DNA from 4 places in the Pseudomonas sp. S2_H01 genome. Region 3 is predicted to be linked to each of the others. Evidence: riboswitches for the same ligand, from Rfam matches in the RefSeq annotation. Region 3 holds a riboswitch; each other region holds the start of a gene.
The links. A riboswitch is a leader RNA that binds a small molecule or an ion and turns the genes downstream of it on or off. The one in region 3 is predicted to bind cobalamin.

Region 1 (5,905 bases), 2.1 Mb from region 3:
TGCCGATCATCGAGCTGTTAGGGCCGCCAACCAGCGCCGGGGTCACGTAATCGCCCACCGTGGGCACGAACACCACCAACGCCGCGGACAGGATGCCCGGCACAGACAACGGCAAAACCACCCGAAAGAACCCTTGATACGGCTTGGCACCCAAGTCCGCTGCGGCTTCGAACAGGTTCTTCGGCAGCCCTTGCAGGCAGATGTAAAGTGGCAGGACCGCGAAGGCTGCGTAAGCGTGGGCAAGCGTAATCACGACGGTAGAAGGCGTGTTGAGCAGCCCGTTGAGCGGCGCATCGATCACCCCCAACTGCATCAACGCCGAATTGAGCACGCCGTTATAGGCCAGGACGATTTTCCAGGCGAACACCCGCAACAGGTAACTGGTCCAGAACGGCAGGGTGACCAGAAACAGCAGCAGGTGGCGCCAGCGACCGGCGCGGAACGCGAGGAAGTACGCCACCGGAAACGCCAGCACCACGGTCGCGAGTGTGACGATGGCCGAGAGCACGATCGAGCGCAGCAAAACCAGGCGCGTCAGCGGATCGGTCAATGCCGACCACAGGTTGTCGAGACTGAACGCCGAGCCGATGATCTGCCCGTCGTTCACCCGCACGCTCATGTACAGCAGCAGCCCCAGCGCGAACAGGATCAAGGTGCAGGTGATCAACCCGCCCGGCAGGTTGAGCAATGCGTCGAATACCTTGGCGCGAGAGCGGCGTGGCATTTGGGTCGCGGACAGCGTCATGTCTGCTGGGACCTCTGCGTGTGTTCGGCTCATCGTTTGCCTCCCCTGACCCGACGTTCGAACAGGTCCTGAAAACGCATGACGTTGGCTGCGACCCGAGCCACGTTGCGATGCAAGGGCGCGGCGGGCATGGCCTTGAACGGCGTTACCGGGTAGGCGCTCTCTTCGGGTGGCAAACCGTTGACCAGGTCCGCGACGAGTCCGCCCATGCGTGTTGCCATCGCCACGCCACGTCCGTAATAGCCCAGCGCGACGGTCAAACCCGGCTCGGGCTGGCTAAGCATCGGAAGACTGGCGGCCGGCACGGCCACCCGACCGCACCAGCAGTGAGTGATCGGCACAGTTTCCAGCATCGGATAGATGTCCAGCATCTCTGCCCGCACGCGTGCAACATCGCCGCTGTTCAACTCGTCGCGAAAGGCGCCGCGGGTGCCAAGCACGAAGCGGCCGTCGTCGGTCCTTCGAAAGTAGCGCAGCACACGGAACGTATCGGAAACGGGCAACCCCCCCGGCAGAATCTGTTCGAGCAACGCAGCAGACAACGGCGCCGTGGCAGCTTGCAGGCTCCACAACGTCACGTAGGTGTGCGGCAACGCACGCAGCAACGGTGATGAGTAGGCATTGGTCGCGATGACCACCTGTTCTGCGCGGATCTCTCCGTTAGCCGTGATGACGGTCCAGCCGCCTTCGCTACGTCGCAACTGCAACGCCGCGCAATGTTCGAAGATCTTCACCCCGCGCGATCTGGCTGCTGCGGCCAGCCCCTGCACATACTGATAAGGCTGCAACTGCCCCGCCCGTCGGTCCAGCAGCGCGCCTTTATAAATAGACGTGCCGAGCAGCTGCGTGGTCTGGGCCCGGTCGAGTACCTGCACATCGCCGCCGCGCGACTGCCACTGAACGGCGCGGTTCAACAAGTTGTCCAGCGCGGCCTCGTGATGGGCCGCCTGGACCCAGCCGTCCTGACGCGCGCCGCACTCAATGTCCAAACGCTTGATCAGGTCGAACACATGCTGGGCCGCACCCCCTACCAAATCAGTAAGCGCGGCGCCCTTCGACGGCCCAAACCGCTGCTCCAGCTCCTCGGGGTTCAGCTTGAGTCCGGGAATCACCTGCCCGCCGTTACGGCCCGAAGCACCGTCACCGATGCTCAGGGCATCCAGCACCACCACGTCGCCGTTACTCGCAGACAGTTCAAGCGCGGTGGACAGGCCGGTATACCCCGCACCGATCACCACGCAACGCGCACGGGCCGGGAGCCTGGAGACAAACGCCGGCAGGGCTGACTGAACCTGCCAAAGGCAACTGAAGAGATCGGCTGATGCTTTCAAGATTCACCTGTATCGATAATCGATATAGGGCTATTTATATTCGATATCTTCAAGCGCACAAGTGCCTTTCGCTGTGACGGTCGTTTCTGCGGCAAATGCGTCGTTAAAGCCTCTTCGATCTATCGATATTCGATAGATCATCGTTGAAGGGCAGCGATGGGCTCTTTACCCTCACGCCACTCCGATTGACTGAGGCCCGGCACCGTGGTCTCCTACACGCCTTGTTACGGGTGCCCTTCACAGGGTGAAACGGGAAACCGGTGCGCGCAGACCTCAGGGTGTGTGCAAGTCCGGCGCTGCCCCCGCAACGGTAAGCGAGTGAAGAGTCAGATCCACTGTGTCGGTAGCGATATGGGAAGGCGATTCTTGAAGGCATGTGGCAGTTGCACGTGTCCCTCGCAAGCCCGGAGACCGGCCCGACAACGACACATAACGAACCCGCGGTGGGCGGGCGCTGTTGAGTTCACGGCCGACGCTCGTCCGCCGTGTGCCTTGCGCCTTCCCGTCCGCTGACATTTCAGAGGGAAGCGCCATGTCGATCAGCACCACCCGCCAGACATCCAGCCACATCACGACTCAGACCCAACGCCTGACCGCCGCCATCTGCGCGATGATCCTTGGCGCGTGCCTGGTGTACTTCGCCGGTTTCTCGCATATCGACGCCGTGCACAACGCTGCGCACGATACCCGTCACAGCGCCGCCTTCCCTTGCCATTGAGACCTGTCGCCATGTTCAAGCGAATCGCTCAAACAGCCGGTTTCACGGGACTGCTCGCCGCCCTGCTGCTGACCCTGCTGCAAAGCTTCTGGGTCGCCCCCTTGATCCACGAAGCCGAAACTTATGAGAAAGCCCCGGCCGCCGAACAGCACGCGCATGCTGAAGGTGCCATGGCTGCTCATGTCCACGACGAAGAGGCCTGGGAGCCCGAAGATGGCTGGCAGCGCGTGCTGTCCACCACCGGCGGGAACCTGGTGGTCGCCGTGGGTTTCGCGCTGATGCTGGCCGCGCTCTACACCTTGCGCACGCCGACTGCCACGCGCCAAGGCGCACTTTGGGGGCTGGCCGGTTTTGCCGTGTTCGTCCTGGCGCCAACCCTGGGCTTGCCGCCTGAGCTGCCGGGCACAGCGGCCGCCGACCTGACTCAGCGTCAAATGTGGTGGGCGAGCACTGCCGCCTCGACGGCAGTCGGTCTGGCGCTGATCGTCTTCGCCCGTCACGGGCTGTTGAAAGTGCTGGGGGCCGTGATCCTGGTGATTCCACACGTGGTTGGCGCACCCCAGCCAGACGTTCATTCAGCCTTGGCGCCGCAGGCACTGGAAGCACAATTCAAGATCGCCTCGTTGCTGACCAACGCCGCCTTCTGGATTGCGATGGGCCTGATCAGCGCCTGGCTGTTTCGCCGTGGCGAAGCGCAAGCGGATCACGCAGGACTGAACCACGCGCTATGAGTGAACCCGGCAACCGGCCGATTCGGGTGATCGGCCTGGGCTGCCAGCGCGGTTGCCCCGCGTCGGCACTGCTGGGGCTGATTGACGTCTGCCTGCGGGAACACGCGCTGACATTGAGCGATGTCACCGCCCTTGCCTCCATTGACAGCAAATCGACCGAGGCCGGGCTGCTGGCGCTGGCGGAACAGCTCCAGTTGCCGATCGGTTTTTTCAGCGCGGATGAGCTTGCGGTTTTCGAGCCGCACCTGAGTCACCGCTCACAGATCGCTTTCGACCACACGGGTTGTTATGGCGTGGCAGAGAGTTCGGCACTGGCGATGGCGTCGCGATTAAGCGGCTCGCCTGTCACGTTGCTGATCGAGCGATGCAACAGTTCTCAAGCAACCTTCGCATTGGCTTCCACGTTGTAATGCCATTTCCCTGTGGGAGCGAATTCATTCGCGAATCGGAATTTCAGGCGCCGAATGTGCAGGCGCCTGGACGATTTTTCGCGAATGAATTCGCTCCCATAGAAATCGTGCCTGCCCCGAGTGCAGAAGTACAAGAGTGAGTAATCTGGAGACCCCATGACCGTTTTCTTCATCGGCGCAGGCCCCGGCGATCCGGACCTGATCACCGTCAAAGGCCAGCGTCTGATCCGCACCTGTCCGGTGATCATCTATGCCGGATCGCTGGTCCCGGAGGCCGTTCTGGAAGGCCATCAGGCGGTTCAGGTGACAAACAGTGCAGCGTTACACCTGGAACAGATCATCACCCTGATGAAATCTGCTCATGCAAACGGCCAGGACGTGGCGCGTGTGCACTCCGGCGACCCGAGCCTGTATGGCGCCATTGGCGAGCAGATTCGTTGCCTGCGCGAGTTGGGCATCCCCTTCGAAATCATCCCCGGCGTCACCGCCACGGCGGCGTGTGCCGCCCTGCTGGGCACCGAACTGACGCTGCCTGACATTTCTCAAAGCGTGATTCTGACCCGGTACGGCGACAAGACCGCGATGCCGGAAGGCGAGGCGTTGGGCGACCTCGCGCGGCACAAGGCAACGATGGCGATTCATCTGGGGGTCAACAATCTCGCAAAGATCGTCGCGGAGTTGACACCGCACTACGGCTTGGATTGCCCGATTGCAGTCGTTCATCGCGCCAGCTGGCCGGATCAGGATTGGGTGGTCGGGACGCTTTCTGATATCGAACACAAGGTGCAGGAAAAGGGTTTCAGGCGCACGGCGTTGATTCTGGTGGGGCGGGTGCTGGGAAATGACGTGTTCAGCGAGTCATCGCTGTATCGGGCCGGGCGTGCGCATGTGTTCAGGTCTTAAAACGCGCGCATAACTGACACGACACGCCTACAGAAACTGTGCGCCAAACAAAAAGCCCCGAACCAGTCGGGGCTTTGTGTGCAGTAGAAATCACTCAGTAGTAGGCGTTTTCTTTCTGAGTGTGGTCAGTCACGTCACGCACGCCGGACAGCTCAGGAATGCGCTCCAGCAGCGTACGCTCGATGCCTTCCTTGAGCGTCACGTCAGCCTGACCGCAACCTTGGCAACCACCCCCGAACTGCAACACGGCGATGTTGGCCTCGTCTTCCTCGACCACATCGATCAGAGTAACCTGACCACCGTGGCTCGCCAGACCCGGGTTGATCTCGGTCTGCAGGTAGTAGTTGATGCGCTCGTTGATCGGGCTGTCGGCATTGACCATCGGCACTTTGGCGTTCGGCGCCTTGATGGTCAGCTGGCCACCCATGCGGTCAGTGGCATAGTCGACCACTGCGTCATCCAGAAACGCTTCGCTGAACGAATCAATCCAGGCCGTAAAGCTTTTGAGGCCAATGGCTTTGTCTTCAGGCTTTTCTTCGCCTGGCTTGCAATAAGCAATGCAGGTTTCAGCGTATTGGGTGCCAGGCTGGGTAATAAACACGCGGATGCCGATGCCGGGGGTGTTCTGCTTTTCCAGCAGATCGGCCAGGTAATCGTGGGCGGCATCGGTAATAGTAATAGCGGTCATGAAAATTCCTCGCAGACGTGAGGCGGAGTTTACGCCATTCCACGGCAACTGACAAAGTCCTAGTATTTCGCTCAGGTAATTTCGACGACCCCCGTCATCGCGCCCGCGCTGTCAGGGAACGGCCACCTCCTTAGCTTCCCTTGGGCCGTCCAGCCACCCTTTCATCCGGCGATACAATCCTTTCTCGATCCACTCGTAGCTCAGCCACGCGCCAAGCGCGATCACCGGGACGCACACGGCGAATGCCACGTACGGATTGACCCCATACCGCTGAGTGGTCAGCCAGCCGCCGTACAACACCAGCACATGCAGCAGGTACACCGAATAGGAGCAGTCACCCATGGTTTTGAGCAGGCGACTGCCGCGCATGTAAGGTTCC
Region 2 (5,905 bases), 1.9 Mb from region 3:
GATCAATACACCCTGAGCACAAAAATTGGCCGGCTGGTCTCCGAAGAACTGGACCCGGACGCGCGCAGCGGTCCTTTCAGCGACGGGTTGAAAAACAAGATCGTTACCGACTATTCGGCCGATGCCACCCTGCGCTCCATCGCTGCCAGTCTCGAACGGCTGAACACCGACCGACTGGACATCGTGTTTGTGCATGACGTGGCGCAGGATGCGCACGGCGACGAATGGATCGAGCACTTCAACGTTGCCCGCAAAGGCGCCTTCCGTACCCTCACACGCTTGCGCGAAGAAGGCGTGATCAAGGCCTGGGGACTGGGGGTGAACCGGGTCGAACCCTGCGAACTGACGCTGGACCTCACCGAGGCGCAACCCGACGGGTTCCTGCTGGCCGGACGCTATTCGTTGCTGGATCACGATCAGCCGCTGCAGCGCCTGTTCGCCAAAGCCCGTGAGCACAGCGCCGAATTCGTCATCGGCGGTCCCTACAGTTCCGGCGTGCTCGTGGGTGGCAAGCATTTCGAGTACCAGGAGGCGCCGCAGGCAATGCTCGACAAGGTCGCGCACATTCAGGAGATTGCCCGACAGTATCAGGTCGATATCAAGTCGGCGGCGTTGCAGTTCGTGCTCGCCAACCCATTGGTCGCCGCTGTGATTCCCGGCGCCAGCCGGCCTTCACGCATCGTCGAAGACGTCACCGCGCTTCACGCTCAGGTGCCGGATGGCTTCTGGCAAGCGATGCGGGACCAGGGATTTATTGCCGCACAGGCACCGGTACCCGCTAAACCCTGACCGCACACAACAACCGCTTGATGCTGGCCAGAGGCTATAGAAAGCAATCCCGCTTTCCCTACCCTCTGGACAGCCCCTGAATCCTGTGACCGTTTAAGGCAGCCCCCACGCCCCTCTGTAACCTTCTCGTTGACTCATCTGTCATTTCCGATAGTCTTGCCTGCGCACTGTATACAAAAACAAATACAAATAGCGCCGGAGATTGTTGAACATGCCAGTAGACAACACCCTGGATTCAGCCCTTGCCGCCCAGGCCTCGACCGTCGATCACCCGGCGCTCAGTCCTCGTCTGTACAACCCTGACCTGGCTCCCAGCAAGACGGAAGGCCGAACATGGGGTGGATACAGTATCTTTGCCCTGTGGACCAATGATGTACACAATCTCGCCAACTATTCGTTCGCCATTGGCCTCTATGCGCTGGGCCTTGGGGGCTGGCAGATCATGCTGTCCCTGGCCATCGGTGCAGCGCTGGTGTACCTGTGCATGAACCTCACCGGCGACATGGGCCAAAAGACCGGCGTGCCGTTCCCGGTGATCAGTCGAGTCAGCTTCGGCATATTCGGCGCACGCATTCCTGCGCTGATCCGCGCCGTGATCGCCATCGCCTGGTTCGGCATTCAGACCTACCTGGCCTCGGTGGTGCTGCGGGTGCTGCTCACCGCCCTGGACCCTGCGCTGGCGGCCTATGATCACGATGCCTGGCTCGGCCTTTCGACCCTGGGCTGGCTGTGCTTTGTCAGCATCTGGGCCGTGCAATTCGTGATTCTTGCGTACGGCATGGAAATGGTGCGCCGCTATGAAGCGTTCGCAGGTCCGGTGATCCTGCTCACCGTCGCCAGCCTCGCCATCTGGATGTTCACCCAGGCCAACGGTCAGATCGCCTGGTCGACGAAAACGCCGCTGGAAGGCGTTCAGATGTGGCGCAGTATCTTCGCGGGCAGCGCGTTGTGGCTGGCGATCTACGGCACGCTGATCCTTAACTTCTGCGATTTCTCGCGCTCGGCCCCCTGCAAGAAAACCATCCGCAAAGGCAATTTCTGGGGACTTCCCGTGAACGTGCTGTTGTTCGCGTTCATCACCGTGATCCTCTGCGGCGCCCAGTTCTCCATCAACGGGCAGATCATCCAGAGCCCGACGGACATCATCAAGAGCATCCCGAGCACCTTTTTCCTGGTGTTGGGTTGCCTGGCGTTTCTCATCGTCACCGTGGCGGTGAACATCATGGCGAACTTTGTCGCGCCCGCCTTCGTACTCAGCAGCCTGGCGCCGCGTTACCTGACCTTCCGCCGTGCCGGGATGCTCAGCGCGACCGTGGCGGTGTTGATCCTGCCGTGGAACCTCTACAACAGCCCGCTGGTGATCGTGTATTTCCTGTCGGGCCTGGGCGCCCTGCTCGGCCCGCTGTACGGCGTGATCACCGCCGACTATTGGCTGCTGCGCAAAGGACGCGTTAACGTGCCGCAGCTCTACACCGAAGATCCGGCCGGCGCCTACCACTATTCACGCGGGGTCAACCTGCGTGCCGTCTGGGCGTTTATTCCGGCGGCAATCATTTCCACGATTACCGCGCTGGTCCCGGCCTTTGATTCGGTGTCGCCGTTCTCCTGGCTGATGGGCGCCGCCATTGGCGCAGCGCTGTACCTGTTGCTGGCCGACCGGCGCAAGACCTTCAAAGACGTCAGTGGCCAGGCCATTGCCGTGCAAAACACCCAGCATTGATCGCAAGCGAGAGACGTCCACCCATGCGTATTTTGATCGTCAACGTGAACACCACCGAATCGATGACTCAGACCATCGCCGAGCAGGCCCGCAGCGTTGCCTCGCCCGGAACGGAAATCATCGGGCTGACGCCGCGCTTCGGTGCGGAGTCGGTGGAAGGCAACTTCGAAAGCTACCTGGCGGCCATCGCGGTGATGGACCGGGTGCTGTCCTACGACCAGCCCTACGATGCGGTGATTCAGGCCGGCTATGGCGAGCACGGGCGCGAAGGCCTGCAGGAGCTGCTGGAAGTGCCCGTGGTGGACATCACCGAGGCGGCTGCGAGCCTGGCGATGCTGTTGGGCCACAAGTACTCGGTGGTGACCACGCTGGATCGGGCGGTGCCGTTGATCGAAGACCGGTTGAAACTGGCGGGTGTCTTCGAGCGTTGCGCCTCGGTACGCGCCAGCGGCATGAGCGTGCTGGAATTGGAGGAAAAGCCGGACCGCGCCCTGGAAGCCATCGCCGAACAGGCGGTTGAAGCGGTCACGCGAGATAAAGCCGAAGTGATCTGCCTGGGCTGCGGCGGGATGGCCGGCCTGGACCAGATGATTCGCGACCGCGCCGGCGTTCCGGTGGTCGACGGCGTGACGGCGGCCGTGGCACTGGCCGAATCGCTGGTGCGTCTGGGCCTCAAGACCTCGAAAGTCCGCACTTACGCCACACCGCGGCCGAAGAAAGTCGTTGGCTGGCCGTTTCGTCTGCAGGATTGAAGGGTCGTTGAGCGATAGATCGGCGGTGCATTCGCCTCACGCCAGCGAATCGTTTAGTATCCCCGCCGCCGGTTTCCACTCGGAATTAATAGGGAATCCACGAGCCCTGCTCTGTCAGGCTCAAATGGAACTGTCCCCGCAACTGTAGGCGCTGAGCCCTGCTTCAAGAATGCCACTGGGTCAGCCCGGGAAGGCTGAAGCCTGGCGAGGACGCGCCAGTCAGGAGACCTGCCGGCAAGCGTCAATCATTCACCGGCGGGGTGTCCGGGAAGGACACCCGTGCGCGCCTTCGTTGGCGTGATCTGCACTTGCCCTGTCTTTTCAGCGGCGAGCCGGGATGTGCTTTCCAGTACCTGCCCTTTCGGCCATCAGGTTTACTGGAGATCCCGCTCATGTCGCTGCGCCGCCTTTCGTTGTTGCTCACCGGTCTGATGCTCTCGAGCCCCCTCCTCGCCGCGTCAACGCAGTACCCGCTGACGGTCGACAATTGCGGCGTGCCGCTGACGTTCGCCCAGCCACCGCAAAAAACCGTGACCATTGGCCAGGCCGCAACGGAAATGCTTTACGCCTTGGGCCTCAGCCAACAGGTGATCGGCACATCGTTGTGGTTCAACGACGTACTGCCTCAATTCAAGGACGCCAACGACCACATTGCCCGTTTGGCCGACAACACGCCCAGCTTCGAGTCCGTGACCGGCAAACGCCCGGATTTCGTCCCGGTGCAGTTCGAGTGGATGGTCGGCCCTCAAGGCGCGGTCGGCACCCGACAACAGTTTCACGACCTGAACATCCCGACCTACATCCTGCCTTCCGACTGTGAGGGCAAGAACAATCGGGTCGGCGCCGATGGCACGCGCCTGGCGGCCTTTAAAGTCGAGACGCTGTACAAGACCCTGGCTCAACTGGCCATGATCTTCGACGTGCAGGATCGCGGCCAACAGCTGATCACGGGCTATCAGGCGCGTCTGGCCAAGGCCGTCGAACAGGCGAAAACCCAAGGCAGCCACAACGTTTCGGCGGTGTTCTGGTTCTCCAGCCCTGACCTCAACTCCGATCCTTTTGTCGCGGGCCGCAAGGGCATTCCCAATTTCATGCTCGACACGCTGGGCATGCGCAATGTCATTGATTCCGATGAAGAGTGGCCCACCGTCGGCTGGGAAACCATCGCCAAGGCCAACCCGACCATCCTGGTGATCGCTCGGATGGATCGTCGCCGTTTCCCGGCCGACGATCATGAGAAGAAACTGGCGTTTCTCACATCCGATCCGGTGACGCGCAACATGGACGCGGTGAAGCACGATCGCATCGTGATCATGGACGCCAGCGCGATGGAATCCAGTGTGCGGCTGTTCGACGGCATCGAGCAACTCGGCGCTGCCGTTCAAAGCGCCACTCCTGCGCCATGAACCGTATGCGTGTGGGTCGATTGCTGGGCCACGGCCTGTGGGTCAGCGCCGTGCTGTGCCTGGCGATCATGGCGGGCGTCGCGATTGGCGAGACGTCGATCAGCCTGCCTGTCATCGCTCAGGTGTTGGCAAACAAGCTGTGGGCAGCCGGTTACCTGGTAGACCCCATCGATGAAGGTATCGTCTGGAACTACCGCCTGACCCGCGCCATCGTCGCGGCGGCGTGTGGCGCAGGGCTGGCGATTTCCGGCGTGGTGCTGCAATCGCTGCTGCGCAATCCGCTGGCCGACCCTTATCTGCTGGGCATATCGGCGGGTGCCTCCACCGGCGCTGTCCTGGTGGCAATCATCGGTGTGGGCGCCGGGGCGATTTCCCTCTCCACCGGTGCCTTCGCCGGCGCAATGGCCGCCTTTGCACTGGTGGCCTTGCTTGCCCGCGCCTCTCGCGGCCAGACGGCGGCCGGACAGATCATCCTGGCGGGCATTGCCGGCTCACAGTTGTTCAACGCCCTCACGTCCTTTCTGATCACCCGCTCCGCCAACGCCGAACAGGCGCGCGGCATCCTGTTCTGGCTGCTCGGCAACCTCAGCGGCGTGCGCTGGTCGTCGGTGAGCCTGGCGGTGCCCGTTGTGCTATTCGGCCTGGTGGTTTGCTTGTGGCATCGCCGCTCACTGGACGCGTTCACCTTTGGCGCCGACTCGGCGGCGTCCCTCGGCATTCCCGTGCGCCGGGTGCAGGCCTCACTTATCGCGACCACCGCACTGATTACCGCCGTCATGGTGTCCATCGTCGGTTCGATCGGGTTTGTCGGGCTGGTCGTCCCCCACGCCGTGCGCATGGTCACGGGCGTCCGCCATGGCCGTCTGCTGCCGCTGAGTGCCTTGAGCGGCGCACTGTTCATGATCGCCGCTGACGCACTGTCCCGCACGGTGATCAAAGGACAAGTGCTGCCCATTGGCGTGATCACCGCACTGGTCGGCGCGCCGGTGTTCGCCCTTATTCTGATCCGTGGAAACCGTCTCCAATGAACGCGTCCAATCCGGCTCTCACGGCCAGCCGCGAGGGCACGCCCCTGCTCAGCGCGGTCAACTTGAGCTACGCCATAAAAGGGGCTCAATTGCTCAAGGACGTCAGCCTCACGATTCAGCCGGGTGAAAACCTGGGCGTCGTGGGGCCCAACGGATCGGGCAAGTCGACCCTGCTCAAGCTGTTGGCCGGGCTGAAAACGCCCACCCAAG
Region 3 (5,905 bases):
AACAGAGGTCACGTAGTCAGGCACCAGATCGCTGCCGATCTCGTCCCGCTCGTTGACGGCGGTCCATAACTTGCCGGTGCTCGGGTCCCAATCCATGCCGTTGGGATTGCGCAGGCCCGAGGCAAAGATGCGGTGGTTGCCGGTCGCGGCGTCGACTTCCCAGATCGCCGCGCGGCCTTCTTCCGCGTCGAGCCCGTTTTCGCCGACATTGCTGTTTGAGCCCACGGTCACGTACAACTTGCTGCCGTCCTTGCTGGCGATGACGTTCTTGGTCCAGTGGTGGTTGATCGTGCCGCCCGGCAAATCCGTGACTTTCAGCGGTTCGCCCTTGATCGACGTCTCGCCCGGTTCGTAGTTGAAGCGCAACAGGCGGTCAGTGTCGGCGACATAGAAGTTGTTGCCGACCAGGGTCATGCCAAACGGCGAATTGAGGTGATCGATGAACACGGTGCGGGTTTCGGCAACGCCGTCGTGGTCCTTGTCGCGCAGCAGGGTGATGCGGTTGGCGCTCGGAACGCCTGCGCCGGCCCGCCCCATGACTTTCTTCATGACCCAGCCGCGAATGCCCTTGCCGTCGTCAGGCTTGGGCGGGGCGTTGGTTTCCGCCACCAGCACGTCGCCATTGGGCAACACATACAGCCAGCGAGGGTGATCGAGGTTCTCCGCGAACGCCGCGACCTGTGTGCCGGGTGCCGCGACCGGTTTGGCGCCCGCCGGCCAGCCAACGGCCGGGGCGATGTTCACGGTAGGGATCAGGGTCTTGTTCGGTTCGGGGAGCTTGGGCGAAGGGCCGGTGCCGTCCGAAACCTGCAACCTTGACGACTCGCCGCATGCGGCGAGCCCTGCGGCGACCAACAGTAAAACCACCATCTGGGGTCTGAGTTTGAACATGATCGATCTCCGCTTGCTCGCAGTGAGGCATCTGGCAGTCATGCATAGGCATGTATAGGAATAGAGACGTGGCTGAGCGGTGGGTTCAACCGCTCACTCAATTGCTGCATGGCGTGCCGCTTTGATTGACGCTCTGGAGTCAACCCTCTAACCTTCGCCGATTGTTTCAGGTGCCCGCGACCACGGTCGTTCAACAGGGTGAAACAGGGAAGCCGGTGCGCGCATTTCACGCTCAATCCCGGCGCTGCCTCCGCAACGGTAAATGAGTAAGGTCACGCACGATGCCACTGTGTTCATGGAACATGGGAAGGCGCGTGGCTTGTGTTTCAACTCATGAGTCCGGAGACCGGCCTGATCCATTCAAACAGCATCACGGAGGGCGATGCTCTGCGCAGGCTCGGGCGTTTAGCGCCCGGCGCCTGCTGTCAGTCTTTGCCTGTGCCCTCCGTTTGCCACACTTGCCCTCAAGCGGAGAGCTGAGATGAGCGAATCCCCCGAACGTGACGAACGCCACCTGGCGCGCATGCTGCGCAAAAAGGCGGTGATGGACGAGCGCATTGCCAGCGCCCCGAATGAATGTGGCCTGCTGTTGGTGTTGACCGGCAACGGCAAGGGCAAAAGCAGTTCCGCCTTCGGCATGCTGGCGCGGGCGATGGGCCACGGCATGCAGTGCGGCGTGGTGCAGTTCATCAAAGGTCGCAATGCCACGGGCGAAGAACTGTTCTTCCGCCGCTTTCCCGAGCAAGTGCGTTATCACGTGATGGGCGAGGGTTTTACCTGGGAAACGCAGGATCGCCAGCGCGACATCGCCGCCGCCGAAGCCGCCTGGGTCGTCACCCGGCAGATGCTCAAGGACCCGAGCATCGGTCTGGTGGTCCTCGACGAACTGAACATTGCCCTCAAGCACGGTTACCTCGACCTGGAGCAGGTCCTCAGCGACCTGCAAGCGCGCCCGCCCATGCAGCATGTGGTGATCACTGGCCGTGGCGCCAAGCAGGAGTTGATCGACCTTTCCGACACCGTGTCCGACATCGGCGTGGTGAAGCATGCGTTCCAGGCCGGTATCAAGGCGCAGAAGGGCATCGAATTGTGAGTGAGCGTCAGCCTCGGCAATGCCCGGCGGTGTTGATCGCCGCGCCTGCGTCCGGTCAGGGCAAAACCACGGTCACCGCGGCACTGGCGCGGCTGCATCGCAATCAGGGTCGTAAGGTTCGTGTCTTCAAATGCGGACCGGATTTTCTGGACCCGATGATTCTCGAGCGCGCCAGCGGCAACCCGGTGTACCAACTGGACATGTGGATGGTCGGCGAAGACGAGAGCCGTCGTCTGCTGTGGGAAGCGGCCGCCGACGCTGACCTGATTCTCATCGAAGGGGTCATGGGGCTGTTTGACGGCACCCCGTCCAGCGCTGACCTGGCCAGGCACTTCGGCGTGCCGGTGCTGGGCGTGATCGATGGCACGGCCATGGCGCAAACTTTCGGCGCGCTGGCGCTGGGGTTGGCGCGTTATCAACCGGATTTGCCGTTCGCCGGTGTGCTGGCCAATCGGGTCGGGACAGTGCGTCACGCACAACTGCTCGAAGGCAGCCTGACCGAAGGCTTGCGCTGGTATGGCGCACTGTCGCGGGAAACCGGCATCGAACTGCCAAGCCGCCATTTGGGGTTGGTGCAGGCCAGTGAGCTGAACGATCTGGACGTGCGTCTGGACGCTGCCGCCGATGCGCTGGCCAGCACCTGTGATGCGACGCTGCCGCCTGCCGTGACGTTCTCGGCGCCTGATTTCGTGCAGGCCGAGCCCTTGCTGGCGGGCGTGCGCATCGCCATTGCCCATGACGAAGCCTTCGCGTTCACCTACGGCGCCAGCCTTGATGTGCTGCGTGCGATGGGGGCTGAACTGTCGTTCTTTTCGCCGATTCGGGACACGCAGATCCCTGACGCTCACAGCCTGTATCTCCCCGGCGGATACCCCGAATTGCACCATGTGGCGCTGGGGCAGAACGTCCCGATGCTCGACGCGATCCGTGCCCATCACGCCGCAGGCAAACCGTTGCTCGCCGAGTGTGGCGGCATGCTGTACCTGCTGAATGCGCTGACCGATGTCGATGGCCAACGGGCGAAACTGGTGGGTTTGCTCGACGGCGAGGCGGTGATGCAGAAACGTCTGGCGGCCTTGGCGTTGCAAGCGGTGGAACTGCCGGAAGGCACGCTGCGTGGGCACACCTATCACCACTCGCTGACCAGCACCGAACTGACCCCGATTGCCCGTGGCGTCAGCCCCAACGGCGGTCGCGGCGCCGAGGCAGTGTATCGAGAGGGCCGAATGACGGCTTCGTACGTGCACTTTTATTTCCCGTCGAATCCCCAGGCGATGGCGGCGCTCTTACGGCCATGAATAGCGCTCTGACATTTTCCATCGCCACCCTTATGCGGTCTGGTTGTAGGAACGCTGGGCCCTGTGGGAGCGAATTCATTCGCGATGCGGTGTTACAGCCTACGGCTCTGTGTCGGCTGTACCGACTTCTCGCGAATGAATTCGCTCCCACAGGTTACTCACCCAGATCAGATTTCCGCGGTGGGCCAACTGGCCGAGATTGCCGCCATGACTGACCACGCCTTCAGCGACGACGAGCGCGCGACCGTTTACCGGGCCATCGCCGAGCGTCGGGACATGCGTCATTTCAGTGGTGGCTCGGTGGCGCCCGAGTTGCTGGCGCGTCTGCTCGAAGCCGCCCATCACGCCCCCAGTGTCGGGTTGATGCAGCCGTGGCGATTCATCCGCATCACCGACCGTCAACTGCGCTCCCGGATTCAGGCGCAGGTCGAAGAGGAGCGGGTGCGTACAGCCGAAGCCTTGGGCGAGCGGTCTGACGACTTCATGAGGCTCAAGGTCGAAGGCATCAACGATTGCGCCGAGGTGCTGGTCGCTGCGTTGATGGATGACCGCGAGAAACACATTTTCGGTCGGCGCACGTTGCCGGAAATGGACATGGCGTCGTTGTCTTGTGCGATCCAGAACCTGTGGCTGGCGGCCCGGGCCGAAGGTCTGGGGATGGGCTGGGTGTCGCTGTTCGACCCGGTTTCCCTCGGGCAATTGCTGGAGATGCCAACCGGTTCAAAACCCTTGGCGATTCTGTGCCTGGGGCCGGTCAAGGAATTCTATCCGGCGCCGATGCTGGTATTGGAAGGCTGGGCGCAGCCGCGTCCGCTGCAGGATCTGGTTTACGAGAACAAATGGGGAGTGAGTCCATGAGTGTGGCGTTGTTGAGCGTCGCCGGGGTTGCGCTGGATGCGCTGCTCGGTGAGCCAAAACGAAACCACCCGCTGGTGGCGTTCGGGCGTTATGCCGAGCGCATCGAGCAACGTTTCAACGCAGGCGGTCGCGGCTGGCGCAGCCATGGCGTGACGGCCTGGTTCATCGCCGTCGTTCCGCTGACGGTGGTGATCACCTTTTTCAGCTGGCTGCCCTACATCGGCTGGCTGGTGGAGGTGGCGGCGCTGTATTGCGCGCTCGGCCTGCGCAGTCTGGGCGAGCATGTCGAGCCGGTGGCTCAGGCGTTGCGTGGTGACGATCTGGAAGAAGCCCGCCGTCGTGTGGGTTATCTGGTCAGTCGCCAAACCGCTGAACTGGACGCCACCGAAGTCGCCCGTGCCGCCACCGAGTCGGTGCTGGAGAACGGCAGCGACGCGGTATTCGCAGCCATCTTCTGGTTTGCGGTCCTCGGCGCGCCGGGCGTCGTGCTCTATCGCCTGAGCAACACGCTGGACGCGATGTGGGGTTATCGCAGCGAGCGCTTCGAGCGTTTCGGCTGGGCCTCGGCCAGGATCGACGATCTGCTTAACTACATTCCTGCGCGATTGGTGGCGTTGACCTACGCGTTATTGGGCAAGACCCGGCTCGCCTTGCGCTGCTGGCGCACCCAGGCCCCGAAATGGGACAGCCCGAACGCCGGTCCCGTGATGGCGGCGGGGGCCGGTGCATTGGGTGTGGAGCTGGGCGGTGCAGCGATCTATCACGGTGAACTGCATCAGCGTCCGCAATTGGGCGAAGGCGTACCCGCCGATGCGACGTCCATTGATCGTGGTTGGCAACTGGTGCAGCGCGGCGTCTGGTTGTGGCTGCTGATCCTCTGTCTGGGGACTGAATTCTATGCTTGAGCATGGCGGACGGCTGCGCGGCGCAGTCGCGAAGTATGGTATCGCCGAGGGCGACTGGCTCGACCTGTCCAGCGGCATTTCTCCCTGGGCCTGGCCGATTCCGCCGATCCCCGCGTCGGCCTGGGCACGTCTGCCGGAAACCGATGACGGTCTGGAGAGCGCCGCGCGTCTGTATTACGGCGCGCCCGATCTGCTGCCGGTCGCCGGTTCTCAAGCGGCTATCCAGGCGTTGCCGCGTCTGCGTCAGGCGGGCAAGGTCGGTGTGTTGTCGCCGTGTTATGCCGAACACGCTGAAGCGTGGCGCAGCAACGGCTTTCTGGTGCGCGAGGTGCTGGAGCATGAAGTCGAGCGCTTCATCGACGCCCTCGACGTGCTGGTGGTGGTCAACCCGAACAACCCCACAGGCCTGAGCCTGACACCGGAGCGTTTGCTGGAATGGCACGCAAAGCTGGCGCAGCGCGGCGGCTGGCTGGTGGTGGACGAGGCGTTCATGGACAACACGCCCCAGTTGAGTCTGGCGGCTGAGACCCAGCGTCCTGGCCTTATCGTGCTGCGTTCGTTCGGTAAATTTTTCGGCCTGGCGGGTGTGCGTCTCGGTTTCGTGCTGGCCGAGTCGCGCTTTCTCAAAGTGCTGGCCAGGCAGATCGGGCCATGGTCGGTCAGCGGGCCGACGCGCATGCTCGGCCAGGCGTGTCTGGACGATACCGAAGGGCATCGCGTGCAGCGCGAGCGAACCGAGCAGGCCAGTCAACGGCTTGCGGCACTGCTGGCGGATCACGGTTTTGCGCCGCAAGGCGGCTGCGCGCTGTTTCAGTGGCTGATCACGCCGCTGGCCGCCGAGCTGCATGAGTTCTGCGCGC
Region 4 (5,905 bases), 2.1 Mb from region 3:
TCACGTCGGTGGCGCAAGGGCGTTTCGTGCCGGGAGACCCGTTTGACCCGAGCACGCGCATGGGCTCGATGGTCTCGTTCCAGCAGCAGAAGCGCGTGTTGGGCTACATCGACAAGGCCAATACCGAAGGAGGTCGGCTGGTGTTCGGTGGCGGTGTGCCGCAGGGCCTGGAGCATGGCGCCTTCGTCAGCCCGACGCTGTATGCCGATGTTACGCCTGACATGACCCTGGCCCGTGAAGAAGTGTTCGGCCCTGTGGCCGCAGCGATTCGGGTCAAAGGCCTGGAGCACGCGCTGGAGATTGCCAATGACTCGATCTATGGCCTCGCGGCGTCCGTCTGGACCCAGAACATCGACAAGGCGCTGACCTTCGCCCGGGACGTGGAGGCCGGGATCGTCTGGGTCAACTGCTTCGATCACGGCGACATGACCCAACCCTGGGGCGGTTTTAAACAGTCGGGTAACGGCCGCGACCGTTGCCTGGAGGCGCTGACCCAGTATTCGCAGACCAAATCGGTCTGGGTGCATCTGGGCGGTTGACGAAGGTATCGTGTCGGGTACAGTCGCTTTTTTTTGCCTGTACCCGCTGCGAGCGCCAGTCAGTCAATCACACCGCCATCATTCGCGAGCGCTCATGAGCCAAGATTCCATGCCTGACGAAAAACTGCCCGCCGAGAAAATCGCGCCCGAGGACTCGCCATTGTTCGCCAGCACGCTGGCACGCGGTCTTGAAGTGATCATGGCGTTCCGTGCCGGAAACCCGAGCATGAATCTGCCCGAGATCGCCGCCGCCACCGGCATCACCAAAAGCGCGGCGCAGCGGTTTGCTTTCACGCTCGAGGCCTTGGGTTACCTGCGCAAGGACCCGCAAAGCAAGCGCTATCAATTGACGCCGCGCGCCTTGTCGCTGGGCTTTGGTTACCTGCAGACCGACAGCCTGATCGACCGGGCTTCGCCGTACCTGCATCAACTCAACCGGGAATGCCACGAAAGCTGCAACCTGTCCGAGCCGGACGGGCACGAGATGGTCTTCGTCGCGCGTTTCCCCAGCCACAATCAGGTGATGATTCCGATGCCGTTGGGACTGAGCCTGCCGATGTATTGCACTGCGTCGGGGCGAGCGTACCTGTCCCGACTCGACCCCCAGGCTTGCGCCGATTTGCTTCGCGCGATGCCGCGCCCGATGCACACGCACGCCACGATCACCGATCTGGACGCTTTACTCGACACCATCGCCGAGGCCCGGGAAGAGGGTTACAGCAGCATTGAGGGTGAGTATTTTCTGGGAGACATCAGCCTGGCAGCGCCGATTGTCGATGCGGGTGGCACGCCGTTGGGTGCAATCAACATCTCGGTACCGGCCAGCCGCTGGAGTTTCCAGGACGCGCGCAAAGCCTTTGGTCCTTCGCTGATTCACACGGCGCATGCCATCTCCAGCGCGGGTTGGAGTCAGCGGGCGGGTGGTTTTCGTTGATGGCTGTCGGGATTTGCCGTTCGCAGGATTTACGGCAACTGCATGACCTGTGAGAACGCGATTGGTCTGGGCGGCATTCCGTGGAAGGTGGTGGGCCAGATACCTCTACGGTGAATGATCCTCCGCATTCGTCAGCAAGCTGACTCCCACAGATTTCAGGCCTACCAGGACACCCAGCGTGCCCGTTGACGCGGAGCGTCGATCGCTGCGTGACCACGCGGAGCGTGGGAACGATCACTAGATTCATGGATGTCCGCTGTGCTCTTGATTCTGCCGAAGGCGTAGGAGTCCGGCTTGTCCGACGATCTGCTGCTAAGCAGTAGCAAAACTAAATTCCTTTGGCAGTGTCAGGCAGAACGCATTCACAGGGTTGGCTGCCGGTTCCCGTCAGATCGCGGGATGCGGCCCAGACACAAACCACGCTCCTACAGGTCTCGCGTCGCCCTGATCTCCCTGATTCTGTTCTGCTGGTGATTTTGCTCTTCGACATCAATGGTCCAAACACTGCAAAACGGGACTTGGGTGCAGGCTGAAAAATGCCCCCACGTACACCGTTTGCTCGTTGACCTTCGCCTGACCACTGCGTAGCCTTGCGCACTTGAGGTTCGCCGGCTCGGGTTTCCTGACACCGGCGCTAAGAAGGGAATGCGGTACATGCCGCAGCTGCCCCCGCAACTGTAAACGGTCATGTTCATTGCACAGCCACTGCGCGAGCGGGAAGGCGTGATGAACGCGAGCGGCCTGACGATCGTGTCAGCCACTTCGCCGCCGTGAGCCAGGAGACCTGCCTCGAAGACGGGCCTGCTTTGAGCAAGGCCCTGCGAATTCTCATTACAACCGGGCGGGGTGATCCGGTGGCGAATCGAATGGCGAGCCTGTCGACCTCGACGGCTGCGCGGTTCTCGTCCTGCTTGCCCGCCGCTACGCCATAGGGCATCCGATGAAAACACTGGCCAAACTTCCTGTCACCATCGTCACCGGTTTTCTCGGTTCGGGCAAAACCACCCTGTTGCGTCACATGCTCGACAACGCCGAAGGGCGCCGTATCGCGGTGATCGTCAACGAGTTCGGCGAGCTGGGCATCGACGGCGAAATCCTCAAGCAATGCACCATCGGCTGCACCGAAGAAGAAGCCAACGGTCGCGTCTATGAACTCGCCAACGGCTGCCTGTGCTGCACCGTCCAGGAAGAGTTCTTCCCGGTGATGCAGGAACTGGTTGCCCGCCGTGGTGATCTGGACCATATCCTCATCGAAACCTCCGGCCTTGCTCTGCCAAAACCGCTGGTTCAAGCCTTCCAGTGGCCTGAGATCCGCAACGCCTGCACCGTTGACGCCGTCATCACCGTGGTCGACAGCCCGGCCGTCGTTGCGGGTACGTTCGCGGCATTTCCGGATCAGGTCGATGCGCAGCGCAAACTCGATCCGAACCTGGACCACGAGTCCCCGTTGCACGAGCTGTTCGCCGACCAACTGGCGAGCGCCGACCTGGTCATTCTCAACAAGGCCGACATGCTCGACGCTCACGCATTGGCCGCGGTGCGCGCTGAAGTTGCCGAAGAACTGCCGCCTGCCGTGAAAGTCATCGAAGCCAGCAAGGGCCAGTTGCCCATCAGCGTCCTGTTGGGTCTGGGCGCCGAGTCCGAGCTGCACATCGACGGGCGCAAGACGCACCACGATCATCACGAGGGCGATGACCACGACGATCACGACCATGACGCGTTCGATTCGATTTCCATCTCGCTGCCGCAAGCCGATGAAGCGCTGCTGCTCGACGCCTTGACCCAGGCGGTCGTTCAGCACGGCATTCTGCGCGTCAAAGGGTTCGCCGCGATTCCCGGCAAACCGATGCGTTTGTTGGTGCAGGGCGTCGGCACCCGGTTCGACAAGCACTTCGACCGCGCCTGGAAGGCCGACGAAGAGCGTCTGACCCATCTGGTGCTGATTGGCCAGGCACTCGACGCGGACGTGCTTGAGGCCCAGTTGCGCGCTGCCGTCACGTCGGCCGAGATCAAAGGCTAAGCCATGCACCTGCTGCGCACCCAGCCCGGTGGCTTTGTCCCCGACGACAGCATCGCTGACCTTGGGCAAACCCCCGCCGAGCTGGTGATTCTGTGCAGCGGCGATTCCCATCTGGCGTTGCTCGCGGAAACCGCGCAGCAATTGCCGGACGATTACCCCAGCCTGCGTCTGGCCAACCCCATGCAGGTGCAGAACCATGCGTCGGTGGACCTTTACGTCGATGAAGTGCTGCGTCATGCCAAGGTCATTCTCATTTCCTTGCACGGCGGCATCGGTTACTGGCGTTACGGCGTCGAGCGACTGGTGGAACTGGCGGCGAAGGGTGTGAAACTGATTCTGGTCCCCGGCGACGATCGCCCTGATCCAGAGCTCAGCGACCTGAGCACTGAGCCCGCCGAAGACCGGGACCGGCTCTGGCATTACTTGCGCCAGGGCGGCAAGCAGAATGCGCTGGCGTTGTTCCGGTGCATCGCCAGTCGGTGGCTGGCGCGCGATTATGCGTGGGATGAGCCACAGACGTTGCCGCGCACGGCGATTTATCACCCGACCAAGGCCCAGGCCGGTGTGGCTGACTGGCAAGCCGACTGGCGTACGGATCACCCGGTGGCGGCGGTGTTGTTTTACCGCTCGCACCTGCAGGCGGCCAACACCGGTTTCATTGATGTCTTCTGCGAGCGGTTGTTGGCGCAAGGCTTGAACCCGCTGCCCATCGCCGTTGCCAGCCTGAAAGAGCCAGCATGCCTGGCCGCCGTGCAGGACTGGCTGGACGAGACAGCGTGTGAGGTCATCCTCAACACCACCGGGTTTGCCCAGTCGAGCCCTGAAGCACCGCATTTGCGCCCGTTCCGGCGCAATATTCCGGTGATTCAGGCGATCTGCGCGCAGGACAACGAACCGGCCTGGCAGGCCAGCGAGCAAGGGCTTGGCTCCCGGGATCTGGCGATGCACATTGCGTTGCCGGAGCTGGACGGACGCATCATCAGCCGCCCGATCAGCTTCAAGGACCTGGCCTGGTACAGCGAGCGCAGTCAGTCCGACGTGGTTTGCTATCGCGCGCAACCGGGGCGTATGGATTTCGTCGCCGAACTGGCGCGGCGCTGGGTGTTGCTGGCGCGCACGGCCAATGCAGATAAGCGCGTGGCGGTGATTCTGGCGAATTACCCGACCCGGGATGGCCGGATCGGTAACGGCGTGGGGCTGGACACGCCCGCAGCGGCGCTGAACATCCTCACGGCGATGCAGGGCGAAGGCTTCCCCGTCGAAGGGCTGCCACACAGCGGCACGGCCCTGATTCACGCCTTGCTCGGCGGCGTCACCAATGACCCGGACAGCCTCGATCAACGGCCTTGCCATCAGAGCATGGCGATGGACGAGTACCTGTCGGCGTTTCAAACCTTGCCCGAAGCCAATCGCACGGCGGTGATCGAGCGTTGGGGCCAACCGGCGCACGATCCAATGTGCCGCAACGGGCGGATGATGGTCGCCGGTCTGCGTTTTGGCATGACCTTCGTCGGCATTCAACCGGCCCGGGGCTTTAACGTCGATCACAGCGCGGTGTACCACGATCCGGATCTGGTGCCGCCCCATGGCTATCTGGCGTTCTATTTCTGGCTGCGCAGAACCTATGGCGCGCATGCCGTGATTCATGTGGGCAAGCACGGCAACCTGGAGTGGCTGCCCGGTAAAGGCGTCGGGTTGTCGGAACATTGCTGGCCGGACGCGATTCTGGGCGCCATGCCGAACATTTACCCGTTCATCGTCAACGACCCTGGCGAGGGTGCTCAAGCCAAGCGGCGTACCCAGGCCGTGATCATCGACCACCTGATGCCGCCACTGACCCGGGCAGAAACCTACGGGCCGCTGCGCAACCTGGAACTGCTGGCCGACGAATATTACGAAGCCCAGTTGCTCGACCCACGGCGCGCACGCGAGCTGCAGAAAGACATTCTCGGTCTGGTCCGCGAAACCCATATCGATCGCGAACTGGCGCTGGAAGAAGACCTAGACAGCGATGCCGATGCAGCGGTCTGGTTGCCACGGCTGGACACCTACCTGTGCGACTTGAAGGAGTCGCAGATTCGTGATGGTTTGCACGTGTTCGGCGAGTCGCCCAGCGGACGGCTGCGCATCGATACCTTGCTGGCCATCCTGCGCGTGCCCCGTGGTGATGGCCGTGGTCCGCAGGCGAGCCTGGTGCGTGCCTTGAGCAAGGCGCTGTTGTTGGATTTCGACCCGCTGGACTGTGTGCTCGGCGAGCCGTGGACCGGTTTGAAACCTCATGTACTGCATGAAGTCAGCAGCGATCCGTGGCGTACGGTCGGCGATACGCGCGAGCGGCTGGAACTGTATGCGGCCCGACTGATCGAGCAGATTGTCGATGATGATGAATCCATTAATACGTTTGAAAACAAT

Region 1: it holds a riboswitch for cobalamin, as region 3 does, so the genes downstream of both, AB4N84_RS27275 (CbtB domain-containing protein) here and cobO (cob(I)yrinic acid a,c-diamide adenosyltransferase) in region 3, are expected to answer to the same signal.
Region 2: it holds a riboswitch for cobalamin, as region 3 does, so the genes downstream of both, AB4N84_RS26595 (ABC transporter substrate-binding protein) here and cobO (cob(I)yrinic acid a,c-diamide adenosyltransferase) in region 3, are expected to answer to the same signal.
Region 4: it holds a riboswitch for cobalamin, as region 3 does, so the genes downstream of both, cobW (cobalamin biosynthesis protein CobW) here and cobO (cob(I)yrinic acid a,c-diamide adenosyltransferase) in region 3, are expected to answer to the same signal.

What each region holds. Positions count from the first base shown of each region.
Region 1 covers NZ_CP162756.1:6,110,258-6,116,162, forward strand. The annotation lists gene AB4N84_RS27265 (ABC transporter permease) at 1-778, opposite strand, end outside; gene AB4N84_RS27270 (NAD(P)/FAD-dependent oxidoreductase) at 775-2,076, opposite strand; cobalamin riboswitch at 2,288-2,510, shown strand; gene AB4N84_RS27275 (CbtB domain-containing protein) at 2,609-2,794, shown strand; gene AB4N84_RS27280 (CbtA family protein) at 2,806-3,525, shown strand; gene AB4N84_RS27285 (cobalamin biosynthesis protein) at 3,522-3,935, shown strand; gene cobM (precorrin-4 C(11)-methyltransferase) at 4,092-4,838, shown strand; gene nfuA (Fe-S biogenesis protein NfuA) at 4,933-5,526, opposite strand; gene AB4N84_RS27300 (acyltransferase family protein) at 5,638-5,905, opposite strand, start outside.
Region 2 covers NZ_CP162756.1:5,957,584-5,963,488, forward strand. The annotation lists gene AB4N84_RS26580 (aldo/keto reductase) at 1-789, shown strand, start outside; gene AB4N84_RS26585 (NCS1 family nucleobase:cation symporter-1) at 1,001-2,509, shown strand; gene AB4N84_RS26590 (aspartate/glutamate racemase family protein) at 2,533-3,261, shown strand; cobalamin riboswitch at 3,314-3,511, shown strand; gene AB4N84_RS26595 (ABC transporter substrate-binding protein) at 3,654-4,667, shown strand; gene AB4N84_RS26600 (FecCD family ABC transporter permease) at 4,673-5,695, shown strand; partial or broken gene AB4N84_RS26605 (ABC transporter ATP-binding protein) at 5,800-5,905, shown strand, end outside.
Region 3 covers NZ_CP162756.1:4,036,381-4,042,285, forward strand. The annotation lists gene AB4N84_RS18110 (PQQ-dependent sugar dehydrogenase) at 1-891, opposite strand, end outside; cobalamin riboswitch at 1,043-1,260, shown strand; gene cobO (cob(I)yrinic acid a,c-diamide adenosyltransferase) at 1,373-1,984, shown strand; gene AB4N84_RS18120 (cobyrinate a,c-diamide synthase) at 1,981-3,282, shown strand; gene bluB (5,6-dimethylbenzimidazole synthase) at 3,490-4,140, shown strand; gene cbiB (adenosylcobinamide-phosphate synthase CbiB) at 4,137-5,045, shown strand; gene cobD (threonine-phosphate decarboxylase CobD) at 5,038-5,905, shown strand, end outside.
Region 4 covers NZ_CP162756.1:6,100,069-6,105,973, reverse strand. The annotation lists gene AB4N84_RS27245 (aldehyde dehydrogenase) at 1-539, shown strand, start outside; gene AB4N84_RS27240 (IclR family transcriptional regulator) at 634-1,473, shown strand; cobalamin riboswitch at 2,064-2,279, shown strand; gene cobW (cobalamin biosynthesis protein CobW) at 2,414-3,493, shown strand; gene cobN (cobaltochelatase subunit CobN) at 3,497-5,905, shown strand, end outside.